Regions from separate parts of the Streptomyces sp. NPDC058373 genome, predicted to be linked through region 2. Evidence: riboswitches for the same ligand, from Rfam matches in the RefSeq annotation. Region 2 holds a riboswitch; the other holds the start of a gene.
The links. Region 2 has a riboswitch for cyclic di-AMP ahead of ACFWMZ_RS11800 (M23 family metallopeptidase). Riboswitches for the same ligand answer to the same signal wherever they lie in the genome.
Positions count from the first base shown of each region.

Region 1 (15,613 bases), on a different contig from region 2:
CTTCCCGTCGGGCCACTCGGCGTCGGCGGCGGCCTTCGCGACCGGGGTGGCGATGGAGTCCCGGGCCCTCGGCGCGGCGGTGGCCCCGCTGGCCGCGGCGGTCGCCGTCTCCCGCGTCCACACCGGCGTGCACTACCCCGGCGACGTGCTGGCCGGGGCGGCGCTGGGAGCGGGCGCGGCCTTCGCGGTGCGCGGCCTGGTGCCGACCCGGGACCAGTTGCCCTCCCCCGGCCGCCCGCTGGTGGACGTACCGGCACTCCCCCGGGGCCACGGCCTGGTCATGGTGGTGAACCAGGGCGCGGGCACCCCCGACAAGGCGCGGGCCCTGCGGGAGCTGCTGCCCGAGGCCGAGATCGTGGAGTGCCAGGGTCCGGGGCTGGTGGCGGAGCTGGAGAAGGCGGCGGGGCACGCGCTGGCGCTCGGCATCTGCGGGGGCGACGGTTCGGTCAACGCGGCGGCCGGGGTGGCGCTGCGGTACGGACTGCCGCTGGCGGTGCTGCCCGGCGGCACCCTCAACCACTTCGCCCACGACCTGGGGATGGAGGGCCCGAAGGAGCTGGGGCGGGCGGTGGAGGCGGGCGACGCGGTCGCGGTGGACGTGGGCCGTTTCCGTTCCGGGGAGCGGACCGGCTACTTCCTCAACACCTTCAGCCTGGGGGTCTACCCGGAGCTGGTCCGGGAGCGGGAGCGCTGGTCGGGCCGGGTCGGCGGGCGGCTGGCGGACGTGGTGGCGGCGGCGCGGGTGCGGCGCAGGGACCATCCGCTGGAGGCGGTGGTGGAGGGAGAGCGGCGCCCGCTGTGGCTGCTGTTCGCGGGCAACTGCACCTACCGGCGGATGGGGCTGACCGGCGGACGCAGGGCCGACCTGGCCGACGGCCTGCTGGACGTCCGCGCGGTGCACGGCGGGCGCGGGCCCGGGGTGCGGCTGGTGGCGGCGGCGCTGGCGGGTCCGCTGACGCGTTCGCCGTTCCACGCGGCGGTACGGGTGCAGCGGCTGCGGATCGGCGGGATCAGCGCGGGCACGCCGCTGGCCTTCGACGGCGAGGTGACCGACGCGGGCCCGAGTCTGGAGCTGGACAAGCTCCACGAGGGACTGCGGGTCTACCGGCCGCTGGCGCTCTGACGCCACGTCATTCCCGGCGGCGTGGGCGGCCCTCCCCGTCGACCGCATGGCGAGACGGGGGTCTCACGATGCGGCCACGCGCGTGTACGGTCACGGCACCGGGGGCCGCCGCCACGTCCACGCCGCGGGCCCCCGGACCACCGTCCGCACGCCCGCCGCGAGGAGACCGCCCGTGCCCACCGATCCCGCCGTCGTCTACACCCACGGCCACCACGAGTCCGTCCTGCGCTCCCACACCTGGCGCACCGCCGCCAACTCGGCCGGCTACCTGCTGGGGGCCTTGGAGCCGCACCACCGCGTCCTGGACGTGGGGTGCGGCCCGGGGACGATCACCGCCGACCTCGCCGCCCTGGTACCGGACGGCCACGTCACGGGGATCGACAACGCCGACGAGATCCTGGACGCGGCGCGCTCCACCGCCACCGGCCGGTCGCTGACCAACACCGCCTTCCGCACGGGTGACGCCCAGGCGCTGCCCTTCGCCGACGACTCCTTCGACGTGGTCCACGCCCACCAGGTGCTCCAGCACCTCGGTGACCCGGTGGGGGCCCTGCGCGAGATGCGCCGGGTGTGCGTGCCGGGCGGCCTGGTCGCCGTACGGGACTCCGACTACGCGGCGATGACCTGGTACCCGAGCGGCCCGGGGCTCGACGCGTGGCTGGAGCTGTACCGGTCGGTGGCGCGGGCGGGCGGCGGCGAGCCGGACGCGGGGCGGCGGCTGAAGGCGTGGGCGCGGGAGGCCGGGTTCGCCGACGTCACGGCGACCGCCTCGGCCTGGTGTTTCGCCGACGAGGCGGAGCGGGCCTGGTGGGGCGGCCTGTGGGCGGACCGGACCACGGCCTCCGGGTACGCCGGGCGGGCGGTCGCGCTCGGATACGCGGACCAGGAGCACCTGGAGCGGATCGCGGCGGCCTGGCGCGACTGGGCGGCGGCCCCCGACGGCTGGTTCGCGGTGCTCCACGGGGAGCTGCTCTGCCGCGCCTGAGCGAGGCGCCCGACCTGACGGGGCGTCACCCTCACGGGAGCTGGCCACCCCTCTCCCGTGGCGGGGGCCCCGAGAACTCTTCCCCACCATTACAGACAAATAGGGCACTGCGCTTTATATGCATCAAATAGCTTCGCCCTGGGAGTCGTTGGATCGCCCCCGTGAGCAGCGTCATAGCCGTCACGGTCCGTGGCAGCGGCCGTGGAGCGGGGCGCAGCGCCCGCCGCGTCCGGAAAGATCACGTATCTACGGAGGGTGACCGCCCCCGGAACAAAGGATCAAGAAAGCGACTTCCGGGGCGCCGGCGCTGCTTGTTCGCGGGAGTCGGGCTCGTCTACGGTCACCGTCATTCCGGATGGATCGCCGAATCCTGCCGCCGTCCGGTATCCCACATCGACCCGTCCACGGCAGGAGCGGGGGACCCAGGTAAGCCGCCGAGTCCAGGACAGCGCGCCGCGCACGTCCCGGCCCCGGCTAGGGGTGAAGCCGCGCCGATGGCGCGGCCGGGCATCTCCAGCCCGAACCCGACAGCTCACCTCGCAGGCGCCGGAGAGGAACCTTCATGCCCGCCAAGGGGAAGCACCGCCGTACCAGGACCATGCGCATAGCCCGGACGCTGGCCGTCGCCGGCTCCGGCAGCGCCGCTCTGGCCCTGCCGCTGATGGGCGCCGCCAACGCGCACGCCGCCGACCAGTCGGCGCCGGAGTCCGTCTCCGTCAAGCAGGCCGTCGCCGCCGCTCAGCAGCAGGCGCCGAAGAACGCCGCCGCCGAGGACGAGGCGAAGACCTACGAGGTCGCCGTCGGCGACTACCTGGCCAAGATCGCCGACGAGCAGGACGTCGACGGTGGCTGGGAGCAGCTCTACCAGGACAACCGCCAGGTGGTCGGCTCCGACCCGAACCTGATCCTTCCGGGCATGAAGCTCTCCGTCGACGGCACCGCCGCCGAGGCCCCGAAGTCCGCTCCGGCCCAGCCGAAGAGCGCCGCGCCGAAGCAGGCCGCCCCCAAGGCCGACACCGAGGCCTCCGCCCCGGAGAAGACCGAGACCGCGCCGAAGCCGGCCGCCCCGGCCAAGCCGCAGGCCGAGCAGGCCGAGGAGCCCGCCGCCTCCACCGGCTCCGGCTGGAACAAGCCGGTCGACGCCTCCACCTCCACGGCGTACCGCGCCTCCGGCGGTAGCTGGTCCTCCGGTTACCACACCGGTGTCGACTTCTCCGCCTCCTCGGGCACCTCCGTCAAGGCCATCGGTGAGGGCACCGTCGTCTCCGCCGGGTGGAGCGGCTCGTACGGCAACGAGGTCGTCATCCAGCACGCCGACGGCAAGTACTCCCAGTACGCCCACATGTCGTCGCTCTCGGTCTCGTCCGGCCAGACCGTCTCGGCCGGGCAGCAGATCGGCCTCTCCGGCTCGACCGGCAACTCCACCGGCCCGCACCTCCACTTCGAGGTCCGTACCGGCCCGAGCTACGGCTCGGACATCGACCCGCTGGCCTACCTGCGCGGTCACGGCGTCTCCGTCTGACGCCTCCCCCGGCACCGCCGGGTCCTCACCACCGGCCGGGGTGGTGGATCTGGTGAGGGAGTTGCCGCCCGCACCGGGCAGTCGCCGGCACACCGCTGCCGGACGCGCCGGGTGTGGCCAAGAGTTACGTGCGGGGCAGCAGGGCGGATCTGGCCCGGCTGGTGGAGCCGGCCGACGCGGGCGAGCTGCGCGGGTGGGTCGCCGAGCACCATCCGGTCGCGCGGCGCACGAGCGGTTCGAGGCGGGCGGACTGCGCGTGAAGGCCGTCCTGCTGTTCTGAGGCGAGGCGGCCGGCCGGGACGCCCGGAGGCGCTTCTCCGGCGAAGCGGGCCTTTTCCCTGAAGGGAGTTGAGGCTCCGGGGAGGGCCTGACGGTGCCGGTGGGGCATGCCATCATGAGGGCGTCGCGAGGGGCCTGGATCTTCCTCCGCCCGGCGCCGCGCGGCGAGGCCAACCGCGACCGTGCGGGCCGGAGCGTCAGGAATGGGTGAAGCGTGGAAATCCTGGGGACCACACTGCGGATCTGCGTCGAGGATCTGGAGTCCGCGGTGCCGTTCTACGAGCGGTTGGCGGGCAGCCGGGCGATGCGGCACCAGCAGGGCGGCGTCTCCGTCGCCGCTGTCGGCTGCTTCCTGCTGATGAGCGGGCCCAAGGCCGACCTGGACGTGCTGCGGAAGGTCGCCGCGACCATCGCCGTCGCCGACGTGGAGGAGACCGGCCAGGTCCTCGCCGCATCCGGTGCCGCCGTGATCGCGGGGCCGGTGGCGACCCCGGCCGGGCGCACCCTGGTCGCGATGCACCCGGACGGCTCGGTCTTCGAATACGCCGACCGGCTCGGCTCTTCCGGCTGACCACCCGTCAGTCGCCCCCGGCCCGCTCCGGGCCCTCCGGCCGCATCCGGAAGTCGTGGGCGGTGGGCAGGGGTTCGCCGCTGAGCCGGGCCCATGTCTCGCTCAGCACCTCGTCGCCCTCGCGCAGGTCGGCCACCTCGAACCCGTCGGTGAAGACGGCGAGCGCGGCCTCGCGCTCCCTTCGGCGGGCAGCAGTTGCGCCTCCAGCAGGCGGAAACGGCCCCGGGCGCGGGTCGCGGGGTGGAGCAGCCGGTACGCCTCGCGCGCCGCCGCCGGCCGCTCCGCCGCGAGCAGCGCCGGGACGGCCTCCCGGACCAGTGCGGTGATCAGCGGGGAGGGCTCGTCGGCCGGGTCCTCCCCGCCGGGCGTGCCGCGCCGCGCGAGGGCGTCGGCGAGCGCCTCGGCGCAGCGCTCGGCGGCGCGTACGAGGTGGCGCGCCGGGCCGGATCGTGGCCGCCAAGGCGTACTCCCCTCACCGGGGCGGCCCTTCGCGCCCCTGGCCGCCATGGAACCCCCTGACCGGGTGCGGAGGCCAGGGGGCGTCGGCGGCCGGGGTCAGTCGGCCTGGTCGCGCATCTCCTGGGTGAGGGCCCAGCGTTCGTGGTCGCGCCAGGCGCCGTCGATGAAGAGGAAGTCGGGCGAGAAGCCCTCGCGGCGGAATCCGGCGCGGCGGGCGAGGCTGATGGAGGGGGTGTTGCCGGGCTGGACGTTGATCTCCAGCCGGTGCAGTCCGAGGGTGTCCATGGTGTGGGCGACGACCAGCCCGAGGGCTTCGGTCATCAGGCCGCGCCCCTCGCAGCCGGTGAAGGCGCCGTAGCCGAGGGCGCCGCAGCGGAAGGCGCCGCCGACGATGTTGTTGACGGCGACGTATCCGGCGAGGGTGCCGGTGGCCCGTTCGTGGACGAGGTAGCCGGCCCGGTCCTCGTCGCCGACGAGGCGGCCCGCCCAGACGGCGTAGGAGCGGGCGTCGACCGGCGGGAAGAGCCAGGGCCGGTGCAGGTCGCGGCTGGCCCGGGCGCGCGCGGTGAACTCCGGCTCGTCGGCGAGGGTGAGGGGCCGCAAGGTGGTGCGCGGGCCCTCGGCGACGGGGGCGGGCGTCGGGCTGCCGGGGGCGGCGGGGTCCGTGGGGCCGCCCTCGGGGGCGGTCTTCCTGTTCATGCGGGATCCACTCCTGCCGTACGTCTCTCATGCCTCCCGTCAGCATCGCGGAGCCGGGCCGCTCCCGCACCACGGGGCGTCGGCGGAGCCCTGTCAGGGGGCGAGGCCGAGCCCGGGAACCAGCTCGGCGTGTGGCAGGGCGGCCACCGAGCTGCCGGGCAGGATCAGCTTGCCACGGCGGGCGCCGCTGCCGACCAGGACCCACGGAACGTCGGCCACCGCCGGGTCGATCAGCAGCGGCCAGCCGGCGGGCAGGCCGACGGGGGTGATGCCGCCGTACTCCATGCCGGTCTCGCCGACGGCGAACTCGCGGGGCGCGAAGGAGGCCTTGCGGCTGCCGAGGTGTTTGCGGACGGCGCCGTTGACGTCCACCCGGTGGCGGGAGAGGACGAGGCAGGCGGCGGGGGTGGTGTCGGCGCCGCGCCTGCCGAGGACGATCACGCAGTTGGCGGAGGCCTCCATGAGGTCGGTGCCGTAGTGCGCGACGAAGGCTGCGGTGTCGGCGATGGCCGGGTCGGTGTCGACGTGGATCAGACCGGCGGTGCCGGGCCCCGCCTCCTTGACGGCCTCGGCCACGGGAGCGGGCAGCAGGTCGAGGCGGTCGGCGGCGGGCAGGGCGTTGTCGAAGGAGCCGATGGGTGCGCGCATGCGCGGCACGGTAACAGGGTCCGCTCCCGCGTCCTCGGGCGCCCGGCGGCGTGCGCGGGGGGCCCGAGGCGGGGGCGGGCGGTCAGTCCTGGGCGAGCGGCAGGGTGAGGGTGCCGGAGTCGCCGGGGGCGTGGGTGACGGTCACCGGCTTGACGCCCCGGTTGCCGGAGTACGCGCCGTCGCTGGCGGCGACGGTCAGGCGCAGGCGGTGCCCGGCCTCGTAGCGGTGGACGATGCCGGGGAGGGTGACGGTGAAGGGGCGGGTGGCGTCGGCGACGCGGGCGGGGGCGGTGAGCCGGTGGACCAGGGTCCTGGTGCCGTCGGGCGCCACGTCGTAGAGCTTGGCGAAGAGGACGAGCTGGTCGGCGGCGTCGCCCGAGTCCTGGTTCCGCTCGGCGCGCGGGGAGACCACCTTGAGGCGGAGCTGCGGGGCTCCGACCACGTCGAGGGGTGCGGTGAGCGGGGCGGTGGTCCAGTCGAGGGCCGTTCCCTTGAGGTCGTGGGGCTTGGGGTCGGGCAGGCCGATGAGACCGGCGAGGGAGGACTCGGAGTGGCTTGTGGGAATCAGCCAGTTGCGGTACTCGCGGCTGCCGCGCACCACCTGGTCGGGCTGGTCGACGAGGGCGCCGTCCCCGGAGAGGTGCAGGGCGCGGCCGGGGGCGGGCGGCGCGTCGGCGGTGGCGTACGCCTCGGAGGCGGGGGCCCAGTCGCGGTAGTAGGCGAAGGCCGGTCCGGTGTCGGTCTCCTTGCCGAGGAGGTACCGGTCGAACCAGGCGGCGATCCGGCTGCCGGTGTAGCTGGCCTCCAGATCCGGGTCGGAGAGATCGAGTTCGCCGGAGTCGGGGTCGCGCATGCCGCCGCTGTGTCCCCAGGACTGCCAGATCATCGCGGTGTCGACGCCCTGGGCCTTGAGGGTCTCGTAGGTGGCGGTGGCCTCGTTGAGGTTGAAGAGGGTGTCGGCCTGGCCCTGGATGAGCAGGGTGGGGGCCTTGACCCGGTCGAGGTAGGAGACCGGCGAGACGCTGCGGGCGTAGGTGAGGACCTGGTCGGCCTTGTCCTTCGGCAGCTTCCCGGAGTCCAGGACGCGCTTGGTGTCGCAGGCAGGGGCGACGAAGTGCAGGCAGCCCCCGCCGCCGATGCGGGACGGGTCGAGGCTGGGGTTGAGCAGGCCCTGCGCCTCGCCGATGAGGAAGAAGCCGCCGGTCCACTGCTTCTTGTGGACGCCGGGGGTGTCGGAGGAGACGCCCTGGTGCTGGTCGGCGTTGTTGGGATTGAGGGAGTACGCCAGGTCGTTCCAGGTGATCATCGGGACGAGGGCGTCGACCCGGTCGTCCTCGGCCGCCGTGGCGAGCTGGATGGAACCGCCGTACGAGCCGCCGATCATGCCGACGCGGGGGTCGCCCTCCCCGTCGAGGGTGACGAGGTCGATGCGGGTGCCGTCGTCGGCGGCCCTCGTCCCCGCCAGGAAGTCGACGAGCGCGGAGGCGGCGCGTCCGTCGACGGCCGGGTCGTTGAGGGAGATCGGGCAGCCGCTGCGGCCGAAGCCGAGTCCCGAGTAGGCCAGCGAGACGAGACCCCGGGTGGCGAAGGTGCGGGCGGTGGCGGCGGTGGAGCCGTCGGCCTTGTCGCCGCCGAAGCCGTTGGTGGTGAGGACGGCGGGGGCCCGGTGGTCGGCGTCGACGCCCGCCGGGGTGTAGAGGTCGGCGTCGACCGCGCACCGCTTGCCACCGACGTCGACGGTGAACTTCAGTGCCGTGACGGTGGGTTCGGCCGCCGCGTCGGCGTGCGCCCCGCCGGCCGGGGCGAGCGCCGCGGCGAGGGCGAGACCGAGGGCGGCCGCGAGAGGCGGGCGGGTACGGGGAAGGGCACGGGTCACGGGGGCCTCCACACTGAGACGGTCTTACCCGCGGGTAAGCACGGGCAGCGCTCATCGTGTGTCCCCGGTCACGCCGGGGTCAACGGACGCGACCGGGGTTTGTCGTGGGAGGTTCGGTGAAGAGCCGCCCGCTCCGCCACGGGCGTTCGCGGGAACCGGCGTGACACACCGTCAGCGCGCCCGCCACTCCCCATCCTCACCCGTGCCCCCCAACGCCTCCTGTAGTCACTCCCGTTCGGCCCGGATCGTGGCGCGGGCCACGGCGAGTCCCGCGAGGAGCCGGGACTCGCCGTGCTGCGCGAGGAGTTTTCCCCGGTGCGCGGCGCCGAGAAGATCACGGGCCCGCTGTCGGGGCCGGGGCCTACGCGGCGGGCGCGGCGGCGTTCAGCTCAGCGCCGGAACCTCCAGGGTCAGCGTGCCCGCCTCGGTGTCCAGCTCGGCCGGGAGGCCGAACGGCATGGTCAGCGCCCCGTCGCCGTGCCCGAAGCCGAACTCCTCGGCGACCGGGACGCCGAGCGGCCCGAGCCGGTCGTGCAGCACGGCGCGCACCTCCTCGTACGGGCCGCATTCCTCCCAGGAGCCGAGGGCGACGCCCGCCACCCCGTCGAGCCAGCCGGCGCGCAGCAGTTGGGTGAGGATGCGGTCGAGGCGGTACGCCTCCTCGCCGATGTCCTCGATCAGCAGCAGCCCGCCGGTGGCCGAGGGGCGGGTGTACGGGACGCCGAGTTCGGCGGCGAGGAGGCTGACGCAGCCGCCGAGGGTGACGCCGCGGGCCCGGCCGGGGACCAGGACGCGGCCGGTGGCGGAGGTGAGGACGCGGACCGACTCGGGGTCGAAGAGGGTGGCGCGCAGGTGCTCCTGGGCGGCCTGGTTCTTGAGGAAGCCGACGGTCGCGGTCATGGGGGCGTGCAGCGTCGCCACGCCGAGGCGGACCGCGAACTGCTCGTGCAGGGCGGTGATGTCGCTGTAGCCGACGAAGGGCTTGGGCCGGGCGGCGCGCATCACCTCCCAGTCCAGGAGGCCGGCCATCCGCTGGCAGCCGTAGCCGCCCCGGGCGCAGAACACGGCGTCGACCGACGGGTCGCACCAGGCGGCCTGAAGGTCGGCGGCGCGGTCGGCGTCCTCGCCCGCGAGGTAGGAGAAGGCGCGGTGCCGGTCGAGCACGTGCGGGGCGACCACCGGATCCAGGCCCCAGTCGCGCAGCAGGTCGAGTCCGGACTCCAGCCGCTCCTCGGGCACCGGCCCCGCGGGGGCGACCACGGCGACCCGGGCTCCGGGGGCGAGCCGGGAGGGGCGGACGAGCGGGCGGACGGGCTGGGGCAAGGGGGACTCTCCGAGGGGGTGAGGGTGGGCCGGGCCGCCGCCCCCGGACTGGGGCGGCGGCCGGTGGCCGGGTGGCCCGGCGCTCGTCAGTGCCGGAACTCAAGCTCCGGTACGTCGGTGGCGAACCCGAACGCCTTGGCGTACAGGGCGAGTTCGGCTTCCGTGGCGCGGATGATGGTCTCGGCGCGGCGGAACCCGTGCCCCTCGCCCTCGAAGGCGAGATAGGCGTGCGGGACACCGCGCCCGGCCATCCGCTCCAGGAGGCGTCGGCTCTGCTCGGGCGGGCAGATGGGGTCCTCCAGCCCCTGGAGGAGGACGAAGGGGGCGGTGATCCGGTCCGCGTGCTCGGTGGGCGAGCGCTCGGTGTACCGCTCGGGTACCTCGGCGAGGGGGCCGACCAGCGACTCCAGGTAGTGGGACTCCATGTCGTGGGTCTCGCCGGTGGCCCACCCGGCGAGGTCGAGCACCGGGTAGATCACCACACCGCAGGCGTACACGTCGGTCCCGACGAGGGAGGAGGCGGCCGTCCAGCCGCCCGCGCTGCCGCCGCGCACGGCGAGCCGGGAGGGGTCGGCGGTGCCCTCGGCGGCCAGGGCGGTGGCGACCGCCGCGCAGTCCTGGACGTCCACCACGCCCCACTGCTCGCGCAGGCGGTTGCGGTAGGCGCGGCCGTAGCCGGTGGAGCCGCCGTAGTTGACCTCCACGACGCCGATGCCGCGGGAGGTGAAGTAGGCGACGCCCAGGTCGAGGACGAGGGGGGACTGCCCGGTGGGCCCGCCGTGCGCCCGGACGGCGTACGGCGGCAGTTCGCCCTCGGGGCCGTGGCGCTCGGGGTGGCGCGGCGGGTGGACGGTGGCGTGGATCTCCCGGCCGCCGGGGCCGGTGAAGACGCGCTCCTCGGGGTGCGGGAGGTAGGCCGGGTCGACGGCGTCGGTGTGCCGGGCGGCGACGACCCGGGCCCGGCCGGTGACGGTGTCCAGCTCCACGATCTCGGCGGCGCTGAGCGGTCCGGCGGCGATCCCGGTGACGCGGCTGCCGTGCACGTCGAGGAAGGGAGCCCAGTCGGTCCACGGCCCTGCGGCGTCGCAGATCTCCCCGGCGTCCGGGTCGAGGATGCCCAGCCGGGTGCTGCCCCGGCCGTGCACGACGGCGATCAGGCCGTTCTCCATCGGCGCGAACCAGCGCTGCCCGATCCGCCACAGGGGCCCGGCGAACTCCTCCTCGCGCGGGCAGAGGGGCTTCGCCTCGCCACTCTCCGGGTCGACGCGGTGCACGTTCCACCAGCCGGACCGGTCGGTGGCGGCGATCAGCGAGCCGTCGGGGGCCCATTCGGCCTGGGCGACGGACTCCTCCGGGCCGCCGATCAGGGTCCGGACGCCGCTGAACGGGCCCTTCGCGGTGACCTCGGCGATCTTCAGCTCGGTGCCGTCCCACGGCATGCGCGGGTGGTCCCAGGCGATCCAGACGGCGCGCTGCCCGTCCGGGGAGAGCCGGGGGCCGGTGACGAAGCGGTGCCGGTCGGTGTCGAGTTCGCGGACGGCGTCGCGGTTCTCGGCCGCGCTGCCGTCGAGCGGGACGGCGGCCGGGACGCGCCGCACGTCACCGGGGCCCTCGCCGGTGAACTCCTCCAGCACGCACCAGACCTCGCCCTCGGCCGCGTGGACCGCCGGGTCGACCCAGCGCAGCCCGCCGCCGACCGGGGAGAGCGGCGTGAGCGGGCGCGGCTCGGCGCCGGGCCGGTCCGGCTCGTAGGCGTAGAGCCGCTGGTCCCCGAAGTGGACGAAGACGACGAGGGGGCCGTCGGGTCCCGGGGCCCCGGCCCAGGGCAGTCCGCCGTACTCGATGACGCGGCTGCGGACGTTCCACGGGGCCGGGAGCACGGACTCCTCGATGCCGTCGGGACGGCGGCGCACCAGGGTGCGGCGGCCGCCCTCGGCCGGGCGGGGCGCGGTCCACCACAGGTCGTCGCCGAGGTGGGCGGCGAACTCGGGCCGGCCGTCGTGGGCGGCGGTGAGGCGGGCGTCGATGGGCGAGGGCCAGGCACCGTACGGCTCGGGCGTACTCATGAAGTCTTCCAACTCCTCGTTCGGCTGCGGCCCGCTCCGCTCCTTCGGGGGCGGGCCGGGGGTCAGGCGCTGCGCAGGAACCGGTCGAGCACCCGGACGCCGAAGTGCAGGGCCTCGACGGGCACGCGCTCGTCCACGCCGTGGAAGAGCGCCTGGTAGTCGAAGCCGGGCGGCAGCTTCAGCGGGGAGAAGCCGTAGCCGGTGATGCCGAGCCGGGAGAACTGCTTGGCGTCGGTGCCGCCGGACATGCAGTACGGCACGGCGCGTGCGCCCGGGGCGAACTCCTCGACGGCCTCGCGCATCAGGGCGAAGGTCGGCGAGTCGACGGGGGCCGTCAGCGCCGTCTCGCGGTGGTGGAACCGCCAGTCGACGTCGGGGCCGGTGAGCTGGTCGAGGGTGGCCCTGAACTCCTCCTCGCCGCCCGGGACGAACCGGCCGTCGATCAGGGCGCTGGCCTCGCCGGGGATGACGTTGACCTTGTAACCGGCGTTCAGCATCGTCGGGTTGGAGCTGTTGCGGACGGTCGCCTCGACCAGGGAGGCGGCCGGGCCGAGCTTGCCGAGGAGGACGTCGACGTCGAAGTCCTCGGCGGCCGGGTCGGCGTCGATGCCGTAGAGGGCCGCGAGTTCGGTGAGGGCGGCCTGGACCGTGGGGGTGAGGCGGAGCGGCCACGCGTGGTCGCCGATCCGGGCGACGGCGGCGGCGAGGCGGCTGACCGCGTTGGAGTGGTTGACCTTGGAGCCGTGCCCGGCGCGGCCGCGGGCGGTCAGCTCCAGCCAGCCGGTGCCCCGTTCGCCCGCGGCGATGGGGTAGATCTCGCGGCCGGTGCCGTCGTGGAAGGTGAAGGCGCCGGACTCGCTGATGCCCTCGGTGCAGCCCTCGAAGAGCGTGGCGTGGCGTTCGGCGAGGAACTCCGAGCCGTCCTCGGCGCTGGCCTCCTCGTCGGCGGTGAAGGCGATGACGATGTCGCGGCGGGGGCGTACGCCGGTGCGGGCCCAGGAGCGGGCCAGCGCGAGGATCATCGCGTCCATGTTCTTCATGTCGACCGCGCCGCGCCCCCAGACGACGCCGTCCTCGACCTCGCCGGAGAAGGGGTGCACGGTCCAGTCATCGGCCTCGGCGGGCACCACGTCGAGGTGACCGTGGACGAGGAGGGCGTCAGCGGTGGGGTCGGTGCCCGCGATACGGGCGACGACGTTGCCGCGGCCCGGGGTGCGCTCCAGGATCACCGGGTCGAGTCCGGCTCCGGCGAGCCGCTCGGCGGCGTACTCGGCGGCCGGGCGCTCCCGGCAGTCGCCGCCGCCCCGGTTGGTGGTGTCGATCCGGATCAGCTCGGAGGTGTAGGTGACGACCTCCTCCAGAACCGCGGCGTCGACGCCGGTGGTGGTCGCGGGGGCGGGCTGCTCAGCCATAGGTCTCCTCCACGGCGTTCGAGGCGACCGTGGTGACGGCCTTGAACGTCCGGATGGCTTCGTACATGGTCTCGCTGGTGTAGGCGGCGCGGAGTTCGCCCGTCAGGGCGACGCCGGGGACGACGGTGACGGCGGCGGCCAGGTGGGCGGCGTCGAACTCCAGGTCCACGGTGTGCGGTCCGGCCTGCACCGGATCGTGGCGAACGGCGAGGCGGGCCGCGTCCCGGGCGGCGACGCGGATGTCGGCGGCGGTCCGCTCGGGGGTGCGGCAGACGGCCGCGTACCGCGAGACGTGGTCCTTGACCGCGACCCGCTCGGCGTCGGGCGCGTACCCCTTGGAGTCCTCGCAGGCCACGTCGTCGCCGGTGACCAGGACGACCGGCACCCCGTACTCGGCGACGACGTGCGCGTTGAGCAGGCCCTCGCTGGCGCGGACCCCGTCGAGCCAGACGCCGGTGAGCGAGTTGGCGAGGTAGGTGTGGGCGAGGACGCCCGCCATCCCGGCGCCCGCGTGGTAGCCGACGAAGGCGATGCCGTCGACGTCGCCGTGCTGGACGCCCTCCACCATGCTGAGGCTCTTGTGGCGGCCGGTGAGCATCTGGGCGCGCGCATCGAGGCGCTCCAGGAAGAGGTTGCGCATCGTCCAGTGCGCCTCGTTGATCAGCACCTCGTCGGCGCCCCCGTCGAAGAACCCGAGGACGGCGGCCTGGACGTCGGAGGTGAACATCGACCGGCACCGCTCCCACTGGGCGTGTCCCGGCAGGACGTCGTGCGGCCAGGTCACCCCCGTGGCGCCCTCCATGTCCGCGCTGATCAGGATCTTCACGCCCGCTCCGTTCGGCTACGGGGGCGGATCTTGTTCCGCCCGGCGGGGTCACCGTACGCCTTGGGCGAGGGTGGCGGGTAGAGGGATTCGGCCGGGTCGGGCGGGGTGTTTCGGCCGGACGCGGGGACCGGGGGCGCCCCTGGTCGGAGCGGGGGCGCCCCCGCCGCGGCGGGTCCCTGGTCCGCTCAGTCCTCGTGGCCCAGGAGCAGGTCGCGTTCGGTGCGGCCGCCGCCCGCCACCTGGAGGACGGTGGCGACCGGCGGGTAGCCGGAGGCGATGACGGTGTACTCGCCGGAGGAGAGGTCGACGAAGCGGAAGGTGCCGTCGGCGGCGGTGGTCTGGGAGTCGACGACGTTGCCCCCGGCGTCGAGGAGGGTGACGCGGGCGTCCTCGACGGGCCGTCCGCCGCCCGCCCGGACGGTGCCGCGCAGCACCGCTCCCCCGGCCAGCTCGATGTCCTGGCGGGTCTCGCGGGACGCCTGGACGCTCACCGGCAGGGCGGTGGGGCGGTAGGCGTGGGCGCTGGCGGCCAGCGTGTACTCCCCGGCGACCAGTTCGGAGATGACGTAGCCGCCCTCGCGTCCGCTGCGGGTGGAGGCGACGACCTCGCCGCGTACGTCGGTCAGGGTGACCGTGGCGTCGCGGACCGGGACGCCGTCGGCGGTGAGGACGGCGCCGGCGAGGCGTCCGGCGCCGCCGAGGACCACGTCGAGCTCGACCGGGCGCTCGCCGACGGTGACGGTGACGGCCTGCGGCTGGTGCCCGCCGGCCGCCGCGATCAGCACGAAGCTGCCGCTGCCGGGGGTGGCGAGCGCGTACCGGCCGTCGCCGTCACTGGCGCCGCGCCCGATCTGGCGGCCGGTCACGTCGATCAGGGTGAGGGCGGCGCGCGGCACGGCGGTGCCGTCGGAGTGCTGGACGCTGCCGCAGACGGCGACCCCGGCGGTGTGGGCGGTCCGGGCGGCGGGGAGCTGGGGCGCGGGCGGCGCGGCGGGCGCGGGTGCGGCGTGCGGTTCGGCGGCGGGGACGGGTGCGGGCCGGGACGCGGCGTGGGACACGAGGGGGGTCTCCTTGAGGAAGAAGGCGAGCAGCAGGCCCAGGAGGAGGACCGGCACGAGGTAGAGGAAGATCCGGGGCATGGCGTCGGCGTACGCCTGGATGTACGGGTCGCGCAGGGCCGGCGCCATGGCGTGCACCGCCTGCGGGGTGATCGCCTCGGGGTCGACGGTGCCGGTCGGCGCCCCGGCGGGCAGCCGGTCGGCGAGGGCGTCGGTGAGGCGCTGGGCGAAGAGGGTGCCGAAGACGGCGGCGCCGACGCTGCCGCCGATCTGCCGGAAGTAGTTGTTGGCGCTGGTGGCGGTGCCGAGGTCGGACGGGCGGACGGAGTTCTGCACGGCGAGCACCAGCACCGGCATGATCAGGCCGATCCCGGCGCCCAGCACGGCCATCCAGATGCTGTAGTGCAGCCGGGAGGTGCCGGTCTCCAGCTGGGAGAGCAGCCACATGCCGAGCGCGGCGAGGACGCCGCCGGCCAGCGGGTACGGACGGTAGCGGCCGGTGCGGCTGATGAGCTGGCCGGAGAGGATCGAGGCGCCGACGACGCCGCCCATCATGGGGAGCATCAGCAGGCCGGACTCGGTGGCGCTGGCACCGTCGACCATCTGGAGGAAGGTCGGCAGGTAACTGGCGGCGCCGAACAGGGCGATGCCGACCACAGCGCCGATCAGCCCGGTGATGTTGAAGATCGACTCGCGGAACAGCCGCAGCGGGATGAGGGGTTCGGCCGCGTAGTGCTCGGCGACGAGGAAGAGCACCGCCGAGACG
Region 1 is NZ_JBHXJE010000024.1:13,688-29,300, reverse strand. It holds gene ACFWMZ_RS15955 (bifunctional phosphatase PAP2/diacylglycerol kinase family protein) at 1-1,123, shown strand, start outside; gene ACFWMZ_RS15950 (methyltransferase domain-containing protein) at 1,296-2,108, shown strand; cyclic di-AMP (ydaO/yuaA leader) riboswitch at 2,493-2,669, shown strand; gene ACFWMZ_RS15945 (peptidoglycan DD-metalloendopeptidase family protein) at 2,671-3,630, shown strand; gene ACFWMZ_RS15940 (VOC family protein) at 4,124-4,480, shown strand; gene ACFWMZ_RS15935 (hypothetical protein) at 4,488-4,616, opposite strand; gene ACFWMZ_RS15930 (hypothetical protein) at 4,583-4,987, opposite strand; gene ACFWMZ_RS15925 (GNAT family N-acetyltransferase) at 5,036-5,638, opposite strand; gene ACFWMZ_RS15920 (YbaK/EbsC family protein) at 5,732-6,286, opposite strand; gene ACFWMZ_RS15915 (CocE/NonD family hydrolase) at 6,369-8,162, opposite strand; gene ACFWMZ_RS15910 (LD-carboxypeptidase) at 8,547-9,485, opposite strand; gene ACFWMZ_RS15905 (prolyl oligopeptidase family serine peptidase) at 9,572-11,551, opposite strand; gene ACFWMZ_RS15900 (M20/M25/M40 family metallo-hydrolase) at 11,614-12,963, opposite strand; gene ACFWMZ_RS15895 (M55 family metallopeptidase) at 12,956-13,789, opposite strand; gene ACFWMZ_RS15890 (MFS transporter) at 13,975-15,613, opposite strand, start outside.
Region 1: linked by a shared signal. The riboswitch ahead of ACFWMZ_RS15945 (peptidoglycan DD-metalloendopeptidase family protein) and the one ahead of ACFWMZ_RS11800 (M23 family metallopeptidase) in region 2 are both predicted to bind cyclic di-AMP.

Region 2 (15,613 bases):
CGTGCTGGTGCTGCTCCGCTTCTCCGGCGACTTCGGGCAGCTCCTCACCACCGCCGCAGCCCGCAGCGGCCACGGCCTGGACTTCCTCGCCCCCGGCCTCAGGTACGGCGGCGACTGGACGGCCCGGCTCGACTTCATCAGCCTCGGCCTCGCCCTGGTCCTCGGCACCGCCGGGCTGCCGCACATCCTCTCCCGCTTCTACACCGTGCCGACCGCCCGCGCCGCGCGCCGCTCCACGGTCTGGGCGATCGGGCTGATCGGCGGCTTCTACCTGATGACGATCGTGCTGGGCTTCGGCGCCGCGGCCCTCCTCGGCTCCGACACAGTCCGGGCCTCCAACGCCGCGGGGAACACCGCCGTACCGCTGCTCGCCCTCGACCTCGGCGGCGGCGCGGGCTCCACCGGCGGGACCGTGCTCTTCGCGGTGGTGGCCGCCGTCGCCTTCGCCACCATCCTCGCCGTCGTCGCCGGGATCACCCTCGCCTCCTCCGCCTCGGTCGCCCACGACCTCTACGCCTCCCTGCGCCGCGAGGGCGCCCGCCGCTTCGGCGAGGTCGCGGTGGCGCGGGTCGCGGCGGCCGGGATCGGGGTGCTGGCGATCGGGCTGAGCCTGCTCGCGCGCGACCTGAACGTCGCCTTCCTGGTCGGCCTCGCCTTCGCGGTGGCCGCCTCCGCCAACCTGCCGGTGCTGCTCTACACGCTCTTCTGGCGCTCCTTCACCACCCGCGGCGCCGTCTGGTCGGTCTACGGCGGCCTGATCCCGGCGGTGCTGCTGGTGCTGCTCTCCCCGGTGGTCTCGGGCAGCCCCGCCTCGCTCCTGCCCGGCCTCGACTTCCAGCTCTTCCCGCTGGAGAACCCCGGCCTGGTCTCCATCCCGCTCGGCTTCGCCTTCGGCTGGCTCGGCACGGTCACCTCGCCCGAGGAACCGGACGACGACCGGCACGCCGAGACCGAGGTCCGCTCGCTGACGGGCGCGGGCGCGGTCTGACCCGGTCTCCGGACCGGGTCCGGAGCCGGTCCCGGCGCGCACCGTCAGCCCTCGCGCACCGCCAGCACATCCATCCGCCGGGGTGCCGCCGGAGCCCCGTCGCACGACTCCGGGCGCGGCGGACGGGAGGCGCCCTCGGCCACGGTGACCCGCCATCGGCGGCCGTCGCGGTGGTCCAGGGTCACCTCCCAGCGGGGTGCCGCGCCCCGGACGGCGGTGACCGCGAGGTCGTCGGGTCCGGCGCCGGGCAGCCGCTTCCGCAGGGCCAGTTCGGCGGCCTGACCCGGCCGCTCCCAGCAGGAGCGGCCCCGGCAGCCGTCCACCACGACCTCGCCCGCGGCGGTGGCCCGCAGGATCTCCTTGACCTCGGGGGCGGAGGCGCGGCCGTAGGCGTAGCCGTGCGGCAGGACCAGCAGGGTGGGGGAGAAGCGGTGGCCGCCGAGGTGGGTGATCTCCCAGACGGCCTCGGGCGCGGCCTGGGCCAGTTCCTCGGCGAGCGGACGGCCCAGCACGGCGCAGCACTTGTCCCGCTTGCCGTTGGTGCACACCAGGGCCAGCGGCGGCCCGTCGTACGGCGCCCCGCCGAGCGCCTCGAAGCTGGCCGGGTCCCCGGCGCCGAGCGCGGGGAGGTCGAGGGCGCGCAGAGCCTCCGGGTCGGCCAGGCGCGCGGTGTGCGTCCAGGCGCGGCCGGGGAGTGTGTGGGCGGCGTAGACCCGGGGGCCGCCGGGGTCGGCGGGCTGTCCGCCGGGGCGGCGGATCAGGGCGAGGCGGACGCCGGTGGACTCGGCGGCGGCCTCCAGGGCGGCGCCGAGCGCGGGGTCGAGGCGGCTGGCGGTGAGGGCGCGGGCGCCCCACGGGCCGGGCTGCTCCACCAGGAGCCAGGTGCGGGCGGTGGCGGCTGTTCCGGCGAGCGGTTCGCGCAGGTCGAGCGCGGCTCGTGCACACGTACTCACAACGGCGACCCTAACCCGGGCGGGGTCCGGGAACCGGGGAGCCGCGTCTCGTCGGACGCGGTCGGCCGCAACAAAGGACCCCCCGTGCCGGACTCGGACTGGTGGCGCTCGGCCGTCATCTACCAGGTGTACGTACGCAGTTTCGCCGACGCCGACGGTGACGGCACCGGAGACCTCGCCGGTGTCCGCGCCAGACTGCCCTACCTCGCGCAACTCGGCGTCGACGCGCTCTGGTGCAACCCCTGGTACGCCTCGCCGAAGGCCCCGGCGGCCCCTCCCGCGACCTCTTCCGCTTCCGCCCCGGACGCGGCGAGCACGGCGAACGCGCCCCCAACGGCTGGCAGTCGGAGTTCGGCGGGCCCGCCTGGACGCGGCTGCCCGACGGCGAGTGGTACCTGCACCTCTTCGCCCCCGAACAGCCCGACCTCAACTGGGCCCACCCGGACGTCCGCACCGAGCACGAGGAGATCCTGCGCTTCTGGTTCGAACGGGGCGTCGCCGGGGTCCGCATCGACTCCGCCGCGCTCCCCGCCAAGGACCCGGCCCTGCCCGGCTTCACCCCCGGCGAGGACCCGCACCCCTACCTCGACCGGGACGAGCTGCACGACATCTACCGCTCCTGGCGGGCCGTCGCCGACCAGTACGGCGCCGTCTTCGTCGGCGAGGTGTGGCTCCCCGACAGCGAGCGGTTCGCACGCTACCTGCGCCCCGACGAACTCCACACCGCCTTCGACTTCGCCTTCCTCAGCTGCCCCTGGGAGCCGGACCGCCCTCGCCCTGCGCCGCGCCCCCCCCGGGCCTCGGCGACGGCCCCCTGGAGTGGCTCGACAGCCCCGAGGAGGTACTGGCCTTCCACCGCCCCGGCGCGGTGCTGTGCCTGGTCGACCTCGGTAAGGACCCGCGCCCGTGCCCGACGGCGCCGAACTGCTGCTGGCCAGCGGTCCGCTCGGCGCCGACGGATCGCTGCCCGCCGACACCGCTGTCTGGCTGCGCGAGCGGGCGGCCTCCTGACCGGCCGGGCCCGGTGGCCTGTGGGGGCGCCGGGCCCGGTCCGTGCCCGCCGTATCCTGGGACGCCCGCCCGGCCAGGGCGGGCGCCGGGGCCCGTGCCGGTCCCGGCACCGGCACGGTGGAAAGGACCTCTCGGTGGGCAGGCAGCAGATCCCGGTCGTCGTCCTCGCCGGATTCCTCGGCTCGGGCAAGACCACGCTCCTCAACCACCTGCTCCGGAGCAGCCGGGGCACCCGCATCGGCGCCCTCGTCAACGACTTCGGCGCCATCGAGATCGACGCCATGACCGTCGCCGGGCAGGTCGGCTCCACCGTCTCCCTGGGCAACGGCTGCCTGTGCTGCGCCGTCGACGTCGCCGAACTCGACACCTACCTGGAGCGGCTGACCCGCCCCGAGGCCGGGCTCGACGTCATCGTCGTCGAGGCGAGCGGCCTGGCCGAACCGGTCGAGCTGGTCCGCATGATCCTCGCCAGCGAGAACCCGCACACCCTCTACGGCGGCCTGGTCGAGGTGGTCGACGCCGCCGAGTACGAGGCGACCCGCGAGCGGCACCCCGAGGTCGACCGGCACCTCGCCGCCGCCGACCTGGTCGTCCTCAACAAGACCGACCGGGTCGCCCCCGCCGAGCTCGACCGCCTGCTCGCCGCCGTACGCGAGCGCGCCGAGCACGGCGCCGTCACCACCGCCTCCTACGGCCGCATCGACCCGGAACTCCTCTTCGACCGGCGCCCGCAGGCCGAACGCTACGGTCAGCTCTCCTTCGACGACGCCCGCGAGGAGGACGAGGCCGAGGACGGGGCCTGCGCGGACCACGGCGACGACCACGACGGGCACCTGCACGCCGCCTACGACAGCGCTGCCTTCTCCTCCGCCACGCCGCTCCACCCGCGCCTGCTCATGGACTTCCTCGACGCCCGGCCCGAAGGGCTCTACCGCATCAAGGGGGTGGTGGACTTCGGCCCGCTCGACCCCGACCACGTCTACACCGTGCACGCCGTCGGCCGCTTCCTGCGGTTCGCCCCGCGCCCCTGGGAGCCCGGCGAGGAGCACCGCAGCCAGCTCGTGCTGATCGGCTCCGGCATCGACCCCGACGCCCTCACCACCGGGCTCGACGGCTGCCGCGACCTCACCGGGGAGGCCGACGAACGCCACCTGTGGAGCGTCCTGCGCTTCGTCCGCGAGGACGAGGACACCGCCGACCCCGACGACCCGGACGCCCTGCGCGGCGAGGCCGCCGCCCGGGAACCGGGGGAGGCCCTGCCTACGGCGTGACCGCCTGAACCCTCGTACGGCGTGACCGCCGCCTGAACGCACTCCGCCCCGGCGCGCAGCGAGCGCCGGGGCGGAGTTCCCGGGGGCGTACACCACCCCGGGACGGGGGGTCAGCCGACCGGGCCGGCCGCCGCCGCCACCGGCTTGGGCAGCGAGACGCCCGAGCCGTCGCGGCGCGGGTCCGGCTCGGGGAGCTCCGCCGGAGTCCCGTTGCGCTGTGCCGCGTGGGCCGGGGACGGGCCCGCCCAGGCGAAGCTCAGGCAGTCCTCGCCCTTCAGGAACCGCTGGCAGCGCACCCCGCCGGTGGCCCGGCCCTTGCGCGGGTACTGGTCGAAGGGCGTCACCTTCGCCGTGGTCTGCACCGAGTCGTCGAGCGTGCCGCGCGACCCGGCCACCGTGAACACCACCGCCTCCACGGACGGGTCGACCGCCGTGAACGACACCACCCGGGCGCCCTCACTCAGCTTCACCCCGGCCATACCGCCGGCCGGCCGCCCCTGCGGGCGGACCACCGACGCCGGGAAGCGCAGCAGATGCGCCTCGTCGGTGATGAAGACCAGGTCCTCCTCGCCGGTGCGCAGCTCCGTCGCGCCGACGATCCGGTCGCCGTCCCTGAGCGTGATGACCTCCAACTCCTCCTTGTGCGAGGGGTAGTCGGGCACCACGCGTTTCACCACGCCCTGCGCCGTGCCGAGCGCGAGCCCCGGCGAGGACTCGTCCAGGCCGGTCAGGCAGATCAGCCGCTCGTCCGCCTCCAGGGTGAGGAACTCCGCGACCGGCGCGCCGCCCGACAGGCTCGGCGAGGTGTCCGTCCCCGGCAGCTGCGGCAGGTCGATCACCTGGAGCCGCAGCAGCCGCCCGGCCGAGGTGACCGCGCCGACCTCGCCGCGGGCCGTCGCCGCCACCGCCGAGACGATCACGTCGTGCTTGACCCGCTTCGGCGCCTCGGCCAGCGGCTGGTCGTCGGCGGTCCGCGCCAGCAGCCCCGTCGAGGAGAGCAGCACCCGGCAGGGCGTGTCCTCCACCTGGAGCGGCACCGCGGCGGCCGCGCCGGACGACTCCAGCAGCACCGTACGCCGGTCCGTGCCGTACTTCTTCGCGACCGCGGCCAGCTCCGAGGAGACCAGCTTGCGCAGCTCCGCGTCGGAGTCGAGGATCCGCGTCAGCTCCTCGATCTCGGCGTTGAGCCGGTCCCGCTCGGACTCCAGCTCGATCCGGTCGAAGCGGGTGAGGCGGCGCAGCGGGGTGTCCAGGATGTACTGCGTCTGGATGTCGCTCAGTGAGAACCGCTCGATGAGCCGCTCGCGGGCCTCCGCGGAGTTCTCGCTGTCCCGGATGATCCGGATGACCTCGTCGATGTCGATGAGCGCCACCAGCAGGCCCTCGACCAGGTGGAGCCGGTCCCGCTTCTTGCCGCGCCGGAACTCGCTGCGGCGGCGGACCACGGTGAACCGGTGGTCCAGGTAGACCTCCAGCAGCTCCTTGAGGCCGAGGGTGAGCGGCTGGCCGTCGACCAGGGCGACGTTGTTGATGCCGAAGGACTCCTCCATCGGCGTCAGCTTGTAGAGCTGCTCCAGCACGGCCTCCGGCACGAAGCCGTTCTTGATCTCGATGACCAGCCGCAGGCCGTGCTCGCGGTCGGTGAGGTCCTTGACGTCGGCGATGCCCTGGAGCTTCTTCGCGCCGACCAGGTCCTTGATCTTGGAGATGACCTTCTCCGGGCCGACGCTGAACGGCAGCTCGGTGACGACCAGCCCCTTGCGGCGCGGCGTGACGTTCTCCACCGCGACCGTGGCGCGGATCTTGAACGTGCCGCGCCCGTTGGCGTACGCGTCGCGCACCCCGCCCAGCCCCACGATCCGCCCGCCGGTCGGCAGGTCGGGACCCGGGACGAACCGCATCAGGGTCTCCAGGTCGGCGCCCGGGTGCTTGATGAGGTGGCGGGCGGCGGCGACGACCTCGCCGAGGTTGTGCGGCGGCATGTTGGTGGCCATGCCGACCGCGATTCCCGACGCGCCGTTGACCAGGAGGTTGGGGAAGGCGGCGGGGAGCACCACCGGTTCCTGCTCCTGGCCGTCGTAGTTGGGCGCGAAGTCGACCGTGCTCTCCTCGATCGACTCCGTCATCAGGGAGGTGGCGTCGGCCATCCGGCACTCGGTGTACCGCATCGCGGCCGGGGGGTCGTCGTTCCCCAGCGAACCGAAGTTGCCGTGGCCGTCGACCAGCGGCAGCCGCATGGAGAACGGCTGCGCCATGCGCACCAGCGCGTCGTAGATCGAGGTGTCGCCGTGCGGGTGGAGCTTGCCCATCACGTCGCCGACCACCCGGGCGCACTTCACGTAGCCGCGCTCGCGGCGCAGCCCCATCTCGTTCATCTGGTAGACGATCCGCCGGTGCACCGGCTTCATGCCGTCCCGCGCGTCGGGGAGGGCACGCGAGTAGATCACCGAGTAGGCGTACTCCAGGAAGGAGCCCTGCATCTCGTCGACAACGTCGATGTCGAGGATGCGCTCCTCGAAGTCGTCCGGTGGCGGGGTCTTCGTGCTGCGGCGGGCCATCGCTGCTGCGGCTCCTTCACCAACAAGGTCTGGACATGACGCCGACCATTGTGGACCGCGCCACGGACAACGCCGACCGCGCCCCGTCCTTCGCGTGCCTTCCGGCGGGAACTTCGCCCCCTGTCGGCACGGTTGCATAGAGTGACAGGACTGAGAGGACTTCTCCAGAATTCGCGAGCGAAGGGACGTACCTGCCCATGGGTGACACGGCCACAGCGCGGGCCGCCTCCGGCGGCCTGACAGCGACCGAGCACCGCCTGGCCAACGGCCTGCGCGTGGTGCTCTCCGAGGACCACCTGACCCCGGTCGCCGCGGTCTGCCTCTGGTACGACGTCGGCTCGCGCCACGAGGTCAAGGGGCGCACCGGCCTCGCCCACCTCTTCGAGCACCTGATGTTCCAGGGCTCCGCCCAGGTGAAGGGCAACGGCCACTTCGAACTGGTCCAGGGCGCCGGCGGCTCGCTCAACGGCACCACCAGCTTCGAGCGGACCAACTACTTCGAGACCATGCCCGCCCACCAGCTGGAGCTCGCCCTCTGGCTGGAGGCCGACCGCATGGGCACCCTCCTGACGGCCCTGGACGACGAGTCGATGGAGAACCAGCGCGACGTCGTCAAGAACGAGCGCCGCCAGCGTTACGACAACGTGCCCTACGGCACCGCCTTCGAGAAGCTCACCGCCCTCGCCTACCCGGAGGGCCACCCGTACCATCACACGCCCATCGGCTCGATGGCCGACCTGGACGCGGCCACGCTGGAGGACGCCCGGCAGTTCTTCCGCACGTACTACGCGCCGAACAACGCCGTGCTCTCCGTCGTCGGCGACATCGACCCGGAGCAGACCCTCGCCTGGGTCGAGAAGTACTTCGGCTCGATCCCCGGCCACGACGGCAAGCAGCCCCCGCGGGACGGCTCGCTGCCCGACACCATCGGCGGTGAACTGCGCGAGGTCGTCCGCGAGGAGGTCCCCGCGCGCGCCCTGATGGCCGCCTACCGCCTCCCGGAGGACGGCACCCGCGCCGCCGACGCCGCCGACGTGGCGCTCACCGTCCTCGGCGGCGGCGAGTCCTCCCGGCTCTACAACCGCCTGGTCCGCCGCGACCGCTCGGCCGTCGCCGCCGGTTTCGGCCTGCTGCGGCTGGCCGGCGCGCCCTCGCTCGGCTGGCTGGACGTCAAGGCTTCGGGGGACGTCGAGATCCCCGTCATCGAGGCCGCCGTCGACGAGGAGCTGGCCCGCTTCGCCGCCGAGGGCCCGACGGACGAGGAGATGGAGCGCGCCCAGGCCCAGCTGGAGCGCGAGTGGCTGGACCGGCTCGGCACCGTGGCCGGGCGCGCCGACGAACTCTGCCGGTACGCCGTCCTCTTCGGCGACCCGCAGCTCGCCCTCAGCGCGGTCGGCCGAGTGCTGGAGATCACCGCCGACGAGGTCCGCCAGGCCGCCGCCGAGCGGCTCCGCCCGGACAACCGCGCGGTCCTCGTCTACGAGCCGCTCACCCCCGAGGAAGCCGACAACACCGACGCCGCGACCGGCGAGGAGGCCGCAGCCAGTGAGTGACGTCATCACCCCCGCCATGGATCTCCACCCGCAGCCGGCCGGGGGAGCGCCCCGCCCGTGGGCCTTCCCCGCCCCCGAGCGCACCACCCTGGACAACGGCCTGACGGTGCTGCGCTGCCACCGCCCCGGCCAGCAGGTCGTCGCCGTCGAGGTGCTCCTCGACAGCCCGCTGGACACCGAGCCCGCCGGGCTCGACGGCCTCGCCACCATCATGGCGCGCGCCTTCAGCGAGGGCACCGACCGGGACAGTGCCGAGGAGTTCGCCGCCGAGCTGGAGCGCTGCGGCGCCACCCTCGACGCCTACGCCGACCACCCCGGCGTCCGGCTCTCCCTGGAGGTCCCGGTCTCCCGGCTGGAGAAGGCGCTCGGGCTGCTCGCCGACGCGCTGCGGGCCCCCGCCTTCGAGACGGCCGAGGTCGAGCGGCTGGTCCGCAACCGCCTCGACGAGATCCCGCACGAGCAGGCCAACCCGGCCCGCCGCGCCGCCAAGGAGCTGTCCCGGCAGCTCTTCCCGGCCGACTCGCGCATCTCCCGGCCCCGCCAGGGCACCGAGGAGACCGTCGAGCGGATCGACGCGGCGGCCGTCCGCGCCTTCTACGAGCGGCACGTCCGCCCGGCCACCGCCACCGCCGTGGTCGTCGGCGACCTGGAGGGCACCGACCTCGACGCCCTCCTCGCCCAGAGCCTCGGCGCCTGGCAGGGCGACGCGGGCCGGCCCAACCCGGTCCCGCCGGTCACCGCCGACGACACCGGGCGCGTCGTCATCGTGGACCGCCCCGGCGCCGTCCAGACCCAGCTGCTCATCGGCCGTGTCGGACCCGACCGGCACGACCGGGTCTGGCCCGCCCAGGTGCTCGGCACGTACAGCCTCGGCGGCACCCTGACCTCCCGTCTGGACCGCGTTCTGCGCGAGGAGAAGGGCTACACGTACGGCGTGCGGGCCTTCGCCCAGGTGCTGCGCTCCACCCCGGAGGGGACCGGCGCGGCGATGCTCGCCATCAGCGGCTCCGTCGACACCGAGTCCACCGGACCGGCCCTGGATGACCTCTGGAAGGTGCTGCGCACCCTCGCCGCCGAGGGGCTGACCGACGCCGAGCTGGACACGGCCGTCCAGAACCTCGTCGGGGTGGCGCCGCTCAAGTACGAGACGGCCGCCGCCGTCGCCTCCACCCTCGCCGACCAGGTCGAGCAGCACCTGCCGGACGACTTCCAGGCGCGGCTGTACCGCATGATGGCCGACACCGGCACCACCGAGGCGACCGCCGCCGTGGTCAGCGCCTTCCCGGCCGACCGGCTGGTGACGGTGCTGGTCGGCGACGCCTCGCGGATCGCCGAGCCCGTGCGCGCGCTCGGCATCGGCGAGGTCAGCGTGGTCACCGGCTGACGAACGATCAGCTCCTCTCGGCTGACATCCGCTCAGCCGCGGACGCGGAACCCCGGAAGCCCTCGCGGCGGCCGGGGTTCCGTCATGTCCACGCCTCGCCGCTGATGTCCGGTTCGCGGGGGTGACACCCTGTCTGCCCTGTGGTGTGCGCTACAAAAGCGGCGTTCGGTTTGTAGCGCGACAGAAGTGCCGATTAACGTCTCTGCGGCTGTCCGGCCGACGCATCCGCCACACCCGTGGCGAACGGGCAGTCATCGCCGAATCCCCGCAGGGCGCGAGCCCGGGGAACCGGGGACCCACGTCCCAGGGGTGAATCGGGTGCCTCTCGCGAGGGGCCCGTAGGAGACCTTCCTGCTCCGAACCCGTCAGCTAACCCGGTAGGCGAGAAGGAAGGAAAGGACCAGCCGCTCCATGGCGTTCACCCGTCCCACCGGGAAGCACCGGCGTCCCTCCCGCCGGGCCACCCGCACCGGGGCCGGCCTGGCCGGCGTCGCCGCCCTCACCACCACCGGCGTGGTGAGCACCCTCGCCTCCCCGGCCGCGGCCGCCGAGGCCCCCGTGCACACCGGCTTCACCCAGGCCATCACCATCGGCGACAGCCTCGCCGACCGGATCGGCGACCAGGCCGCCGCCCAGCGCCTCGCCGCCGAGGACGCCGCCGCCGAACAGGCCGTCGTCGAGGCGGCGCGCCTCCGGGCCGCCGAGGCCAAGCGGGCGGCCGAGAAGAAGCGTGCTGAGAAGGTCCGGGCCGCCCGCGCCGCCGAACGCGAGCGCCTCAACCGGTACGTCAGCCCCGTGGAAGGCTCCTACGTCTCCACCGGCTACCAGACCGGCGGCAGCCTCTGGTCCTCCGGCAGCCACTCCGGCGTCGACTTCCACGCCCCCTCCGGCAGCGTGGTCCGCGCCGTCGGCGCGGGCACCGTGGTGGAGACGGGCTGGGGCGGCGCCTACGGCAACGAGGTCGTCATCAAGATGCACGACGGCACCTACACCCAGTACGGCCACCTGACGTCGGCCACCGTCCAGGTCGGTCAGACCGTCACTCCGGGCCAGCAGATCGCGGTCTCCGGCTCCACGGGCAACTCCACCGGCCCGCACCTGCACTTCGAGGCCCGCACCGGCGCCGAGTACGGCACCGACATGGACCCCGTCGGCTACCTGCGCGGTCACGGCGTCGACGTCTGACCCACCCCGCCCGCGCACTCTTCCCGAAGGCCCCGGATTCTTCCCGAACCGGGGCCTTCGGCATACCCGGGCGCACGCCGCCTGCTAACGCTTTCCGGCCAAAAGATATCCATGAATTACCTGGCGCCGTCGGAAATCGGCCCGTCCTGCCTTAGAGTCGCGGAAAGAGAACTCGGACGTCCGCGTTTCGCGGTACGGAGGCGGAGGATGGGTATGGGTGTTCCCGCGCAATCGGTATGCACCGCGATCAGGGAGGACATCGTCTCCGGTGTGCACGAGCGCGGCTCCCGCCTCACCGAGGAGCAGCTCGCCCGCCGGTACGGCGTCTCCCGCGTCCCGGTCCGCGAGGCGCTGCGCACCCTGGAGGCCGAGGGGTTCGTCGTCACCCGCAGGCACGCCGGGGCGTGCGTCGCCGAGCCCACCGAGCAGGAGGCGGCCGACCTGCTGGAGATCCGCCTGCTGCTGGAGCCGCTGGGCGCCGCCCGCGCCGCCAGGCGCCGCACCGACGCCCACCTGAAGGTACTGCGGGGCCTGGTCAGGCTGGGCCAGGAGCGCGCCCGGCTGGGGCAGGGGGAGGACCTGCGGTCCCTGGGCGTCTGGTTCCACGAGACACTGGCCCAGGCCTCCGGCAGCCCCGGCCTCACCGCCCTGCTGACCCAGCTGCGGCAGAAGGTCACCTGGATGTACGCGGTCGACCCGCCCGCCGCCCCCGTCGAGTCCTGGGCCGAGCACGGGGCGATCGTCGACGCGGTGGCGCGCGGCGACGCGGAGCGGGCACGCGCCCTCACCGCCCAGCACGCCGAACGCGCGACAGCGGTCCACCGCCTCCGCTTCGGCCCCCGGTCCGCCGGCGTGAGCAGTTCGCAACATGCCGTCAACACTTCGGGGGGCCGCAATTAACACGGGCACCGTATACAAAGAAAAGCGAATTCCGAACGGCGTCGCAGGCGGCTTCCGCGGCCTGCACGTGTTCCGTGAATTCCCACGCCCGAGGCGGGAGGAATGACACACCGGCAGCGGGCTGATTCGGCATGCGCGAATTACCTGGACGCCACAGGAATTCCAGCAGTGCGGGCGGGACGCCCCGTTCCGGGTGCCTCCCGGTCCGCCATGCATCGGCCCCGTATCCGCGCAATGGCCCGTCTTCTGAATGTCGCGGGGACTTCCGGCCGTCGGGGTCGGGGCGGGGAAGAGCCTCGGGCGCTTCGGGCTGGGCTCCGGCGGGGACACGTGCGGGCCCTCGGCCATGCGCTGGCGGGTCGTCACGGCGTCCGGAACTCACGCGTACGACAGCGCGCCGCACCTGACCACCGGACACGGCGGCAAGCGGGCGGGACGGCACGAACCCATGCGGGGCCGGACTCCGCGGGCGCAGAACGGCACCGTCGGGCGGGGCCCTGACGCGAGTGCGGCACGCGACCGGGGGCCGGCCCAAGCCCCTGTGCGGGCGCGGGAGGCACGCCGGCGCTCGAAGCCCCGAAGCGGGCGGCGAATGTGTCCCCGCGACCGGAATCCCGAGACGGCGGCGAACGCGCCTCGGGCGAGGAGCCCGCAGGTGGACGCGGCGCACCCCTTTCGGTTGCCGGAGCCCCCGACCTGACGCCCCGTCCCGAGCGGCCGAGTCTCCGGCGCGGGCGCGGGAGCGAGACGACCCAAGCCGTCAGGCGGCCAGCCCCCGGGGCCGAGCCCGTGGCGAACCCACCCGCCCCCGCGCCTCACGCGCGGCCAAAACCGCCCCCGGGCGGGTCGCCCCCCGCCCCCTCAGACGGTCTCGGGAAGCTCGTCCAGCCCCTCGGCCACCAGCTTCGCCAGCCGCTCCAGGGCGGCCTCGGCGCCCTCGGCGTCGGCGGCCAGGACGATCTCCTCGCCGCCCTGCACGCCGAGGCCGAGGACCGCCAGCATGGAGGCGGCGTTGACCGGGGCGGTGTCCGGCTTGGCGATGGTCACCGGCACGCCGGAGGCGGTGGCGGCCCGGACGAAGATGGAAGCGGGGCGGGCGTGCAGGCCCTCGGCCCAGCCGACGTTGACGCGGCGCTCAGCCATGTTGTTGCTGCCCTTCACGAATCGGACGTTCCGTCCGTCATCTGCCGGACGATGTTGTCTAGACCAGACTCCCACACGTCGGGGAGCGGTCCCGTCAGGGACATCCGCACCCGGCCCGCGCCCCGCCGAGTCCCCGCCCCGCGACGCCCGCCCCACCCTGCGGCGGCCCGCGGAACAAGGCCCAGCCTGCCCCGTGCCCGACCGCCCCGCGACCCGTACGCTGCTCCCATGCAGACCCCGTCGGACCAGCACGCCTACCCCGCCCACTGGGAGGCCGACGTCGTGCTCCGCGACGGCGGCACCGCGCGCATCCGGCCCATCACCGCCGACGACGCCGACCGGCTGGTCAGTTTCTACGAGCTGGTGTCGGACGAGTCGAAGTACTACCGGTTCTTCGCGCCCTACCCGCGGCTGTCCGCCAAGGACGTCCGCCGCTTCACCCACCACGACCAGGTCGACCGGGTGGGGCTGGCCGCGACGGTCGGCGGCGAGTTCATCGCCACCGTCCGCTACGACCGGATCGACGCCCGCGGCATGCCCGCCTCCGCCCCGGCCGACGAGGCCGAGGTCGCCTTCCTCGTCCAGGACGCCCACCAGGGCCGCGGCGTCGCCTCCGCCCTGCTGGAGCACATCGCTGCCGTCGCCCGCGAGCGCGGCATCCGGCGCTTCACCGCCGAGGTGCTCCCCGCCAACACCAAGATGATCAAGGTCTTCACCGACGCGGGCTACCAGCAGAAGCGCAGCTTCGAGGACGGCGTGGTCCGCCTGGAGTTCGGCCTGGAGCCCACTGACCGCTCGCTCGCCGTCCAGCACGCCCGCGAGCAGCGCGCCGAGGCCCGCTCGGTCCAGCGGCTGCTGGCCCCCGGCTCGGTCGCCGTGGTCGGCGTGGGCCGCGCCCTGGGCGGCGTCGGCCGCAGCATCCTGCGGAACATCCTGGGCGCCGGGTTCACCGGTCCGGTGTACGCCGTCAACCAGGGCTTCCCCGACACCGGCGACACCCTCGACTCCGTCCGCGCCCACCGCTCCGTCCGCGACATCGCCGAACCCGTCGACCTGGCGGTCATCGCCGTCCCCGCCGAACGGGTGCCCGAGGCCGTCGCCGAGTGCGGCGAACACGGTGTCCAGGGGCTCGTGGTGATCTCCGCGGGCTACGCCGAACAGGGCCCCGAGGGCCGCGAGCGCCAGCGCGCCCTGATCCGCCAGGCCCGCTCGTACGGCATGCGGGTCATCGGCCCCAACGCCTTCGGCGTCATCAACACCACCCCCGAGACCCGCCTCAACGCCTCCCTCGCCCCCGAACTCCCCGTCCCCGGCCGCGTCGGCCTCTTCACCCAGTCGGGTGCCATCGGCATCGCCCTGCTCTCCGCCCTCCACCGCGACGGCGGCGGCGCCGACGGCGTCCCCAACCCGACCGGCGTCTCCACCTTCGTCTCCGCGGGCAACCGCGCCGACGTCTCCGGCAACGACGTCATGCAGTACTGGTACGACGACCCGCACACCGACGTCGCCCTGATGTACCTGGAGACCATCGGCAACCCCCGCAAGTTCGCCCGCCTCGCCCGCCGCACCGCCGCCGCCAAGCCGCTGGTCGTCGTCCAGGGCGCCCGGCACAGCGGCATCACCCCCACCGGCCACCCGGCCCCCGTCACCCGCCTGCCCTACGCCACCGTCTCCGCGCTGCTGCGCCAGGCCGGCGTCATCCGGGTGGACACCGTCACCGAGCTGGTCGACGTCGGCCTGCTCCTCGCCGGGCAGCCGCTCCCCGCCGGACCGCGCGTCGCCATCCTCGGCAACTCCGAGTCGCTCGGCCTGCTCAGCTACGACGCCTGCCTCTCCGAGGGACTGCGCCCGCTGCCGCCCCGCGACCTGACGACCGACGCCACCCCCGAGGACTTCCGGGCCGCGTTGGCCGCCGCCCTCGCCGACGACGGCTGCGACGCCGTGGTGGTCACCGCCATCCCCTGGGTCGGCGCCGACGGCGTCCCCGAACGCCCCGACGGCGAGGCCCTCGGCGCCGCCCTGCGCGCCGCCCACGCCACCGCCCCCGACAAGCCCGTCGTCGTGGTCCACGTGGAACTCGGCGGCCTCGCCGAAGCCCTCTCCGCCGCCGCGGGCACCGGCCCGGGCAGCCCCGCCACCCAGCGCGGCCCCGCCCCCGGCCCCGCCGCCCCGGACCCCGGCGCCGCCACGGACGACGAGGCGCCCCCGGCCCCCCGCACCCGCCGCATCCCCGCCTACCCGGCCGCCGAGCGGGCCGTCCGCGCCCTCGGTGAGGCCGTCCGGTACGCCCAGTGGCGCCGCGAGGCGCAGCGGCCCGGCGGCGTACCGGAGTACGAGGACATCGACGAGCGGGGCGCCGCCGCCGACATCACCCGGCTGCTGGCCGCCGCCGACGCCCAGGCGCCCGGCGGCGCGCCGCGCGCCCACACCCTCGGCGCCGACGACACCCGCGCCCTCCTCGCCCGCTACGGCGTCGACGTCCGCCCCACGCTGCCCGCGCCGGACCCCGACACCGCCGTCCGGGCCGCCGCCCACCTGGGCTACCCGGTCGCCCTCAAGACCACCGCGCCCCATCTGCGCCACCGCGCCGACCTGGGCGGGGTCCGCCTCGACCTCGCCGACGAGACCCAGCTGCGCCAGGCGTACGCCGAGCTGACCGGCCTCTTC
Region 2 is NZ_JBHXJE010000014.1:105,517-121,129, reverse strand. It holds gene ACFWMZ_RS11835 (cation acetate symporter) at 1-988, shown strand, start outside; gene ACFWMZ_RS11830 (sucrase ferredoxin) at 1,033-1,941, opposite strand; partial or broken gene ACFWMZ_RS11825 (alpha-amylase family glycosyl hydrolase) at 2,026-2,717, shown strand; gene ACFWMZ_RS11820 (CobW family GTP-binding protein) at 3,087-4,223, shown strand; gene ACFWMZ_RS11815 (DNA topoisomerase (ATP-hydrolyzing) subunit A) at 4,334-6,781, opposite strand; gene ACFWMZ_RS11810 (M16 family metallopeptidase) at 6,979-8,334, shown strand; gene ACFWMZ_RS11805 (M16 family metallopeptidase) at 8,351-9,718, shown strand; cyclic di-AMP (ydaO/yuaA leader) riboswitch at 9,964-10,116, shown strand; gene ACFWMZ_RS11800 (M23 family metallopeptidase) at 10,130-10,903, shown strand; gene ACFWMZ_RS11795 (GntR family transcriptional regulator) at 11,117-11,803, shown strand; gene ACFWMZ_RS11790 (HPr family phosphocarrier protein) at 12,665-12,946, opposite strand; gene ACFWMZ_RS11785 (GNAT family N-acetyltransferase) at 13,175-15,613, shown strand, end outside.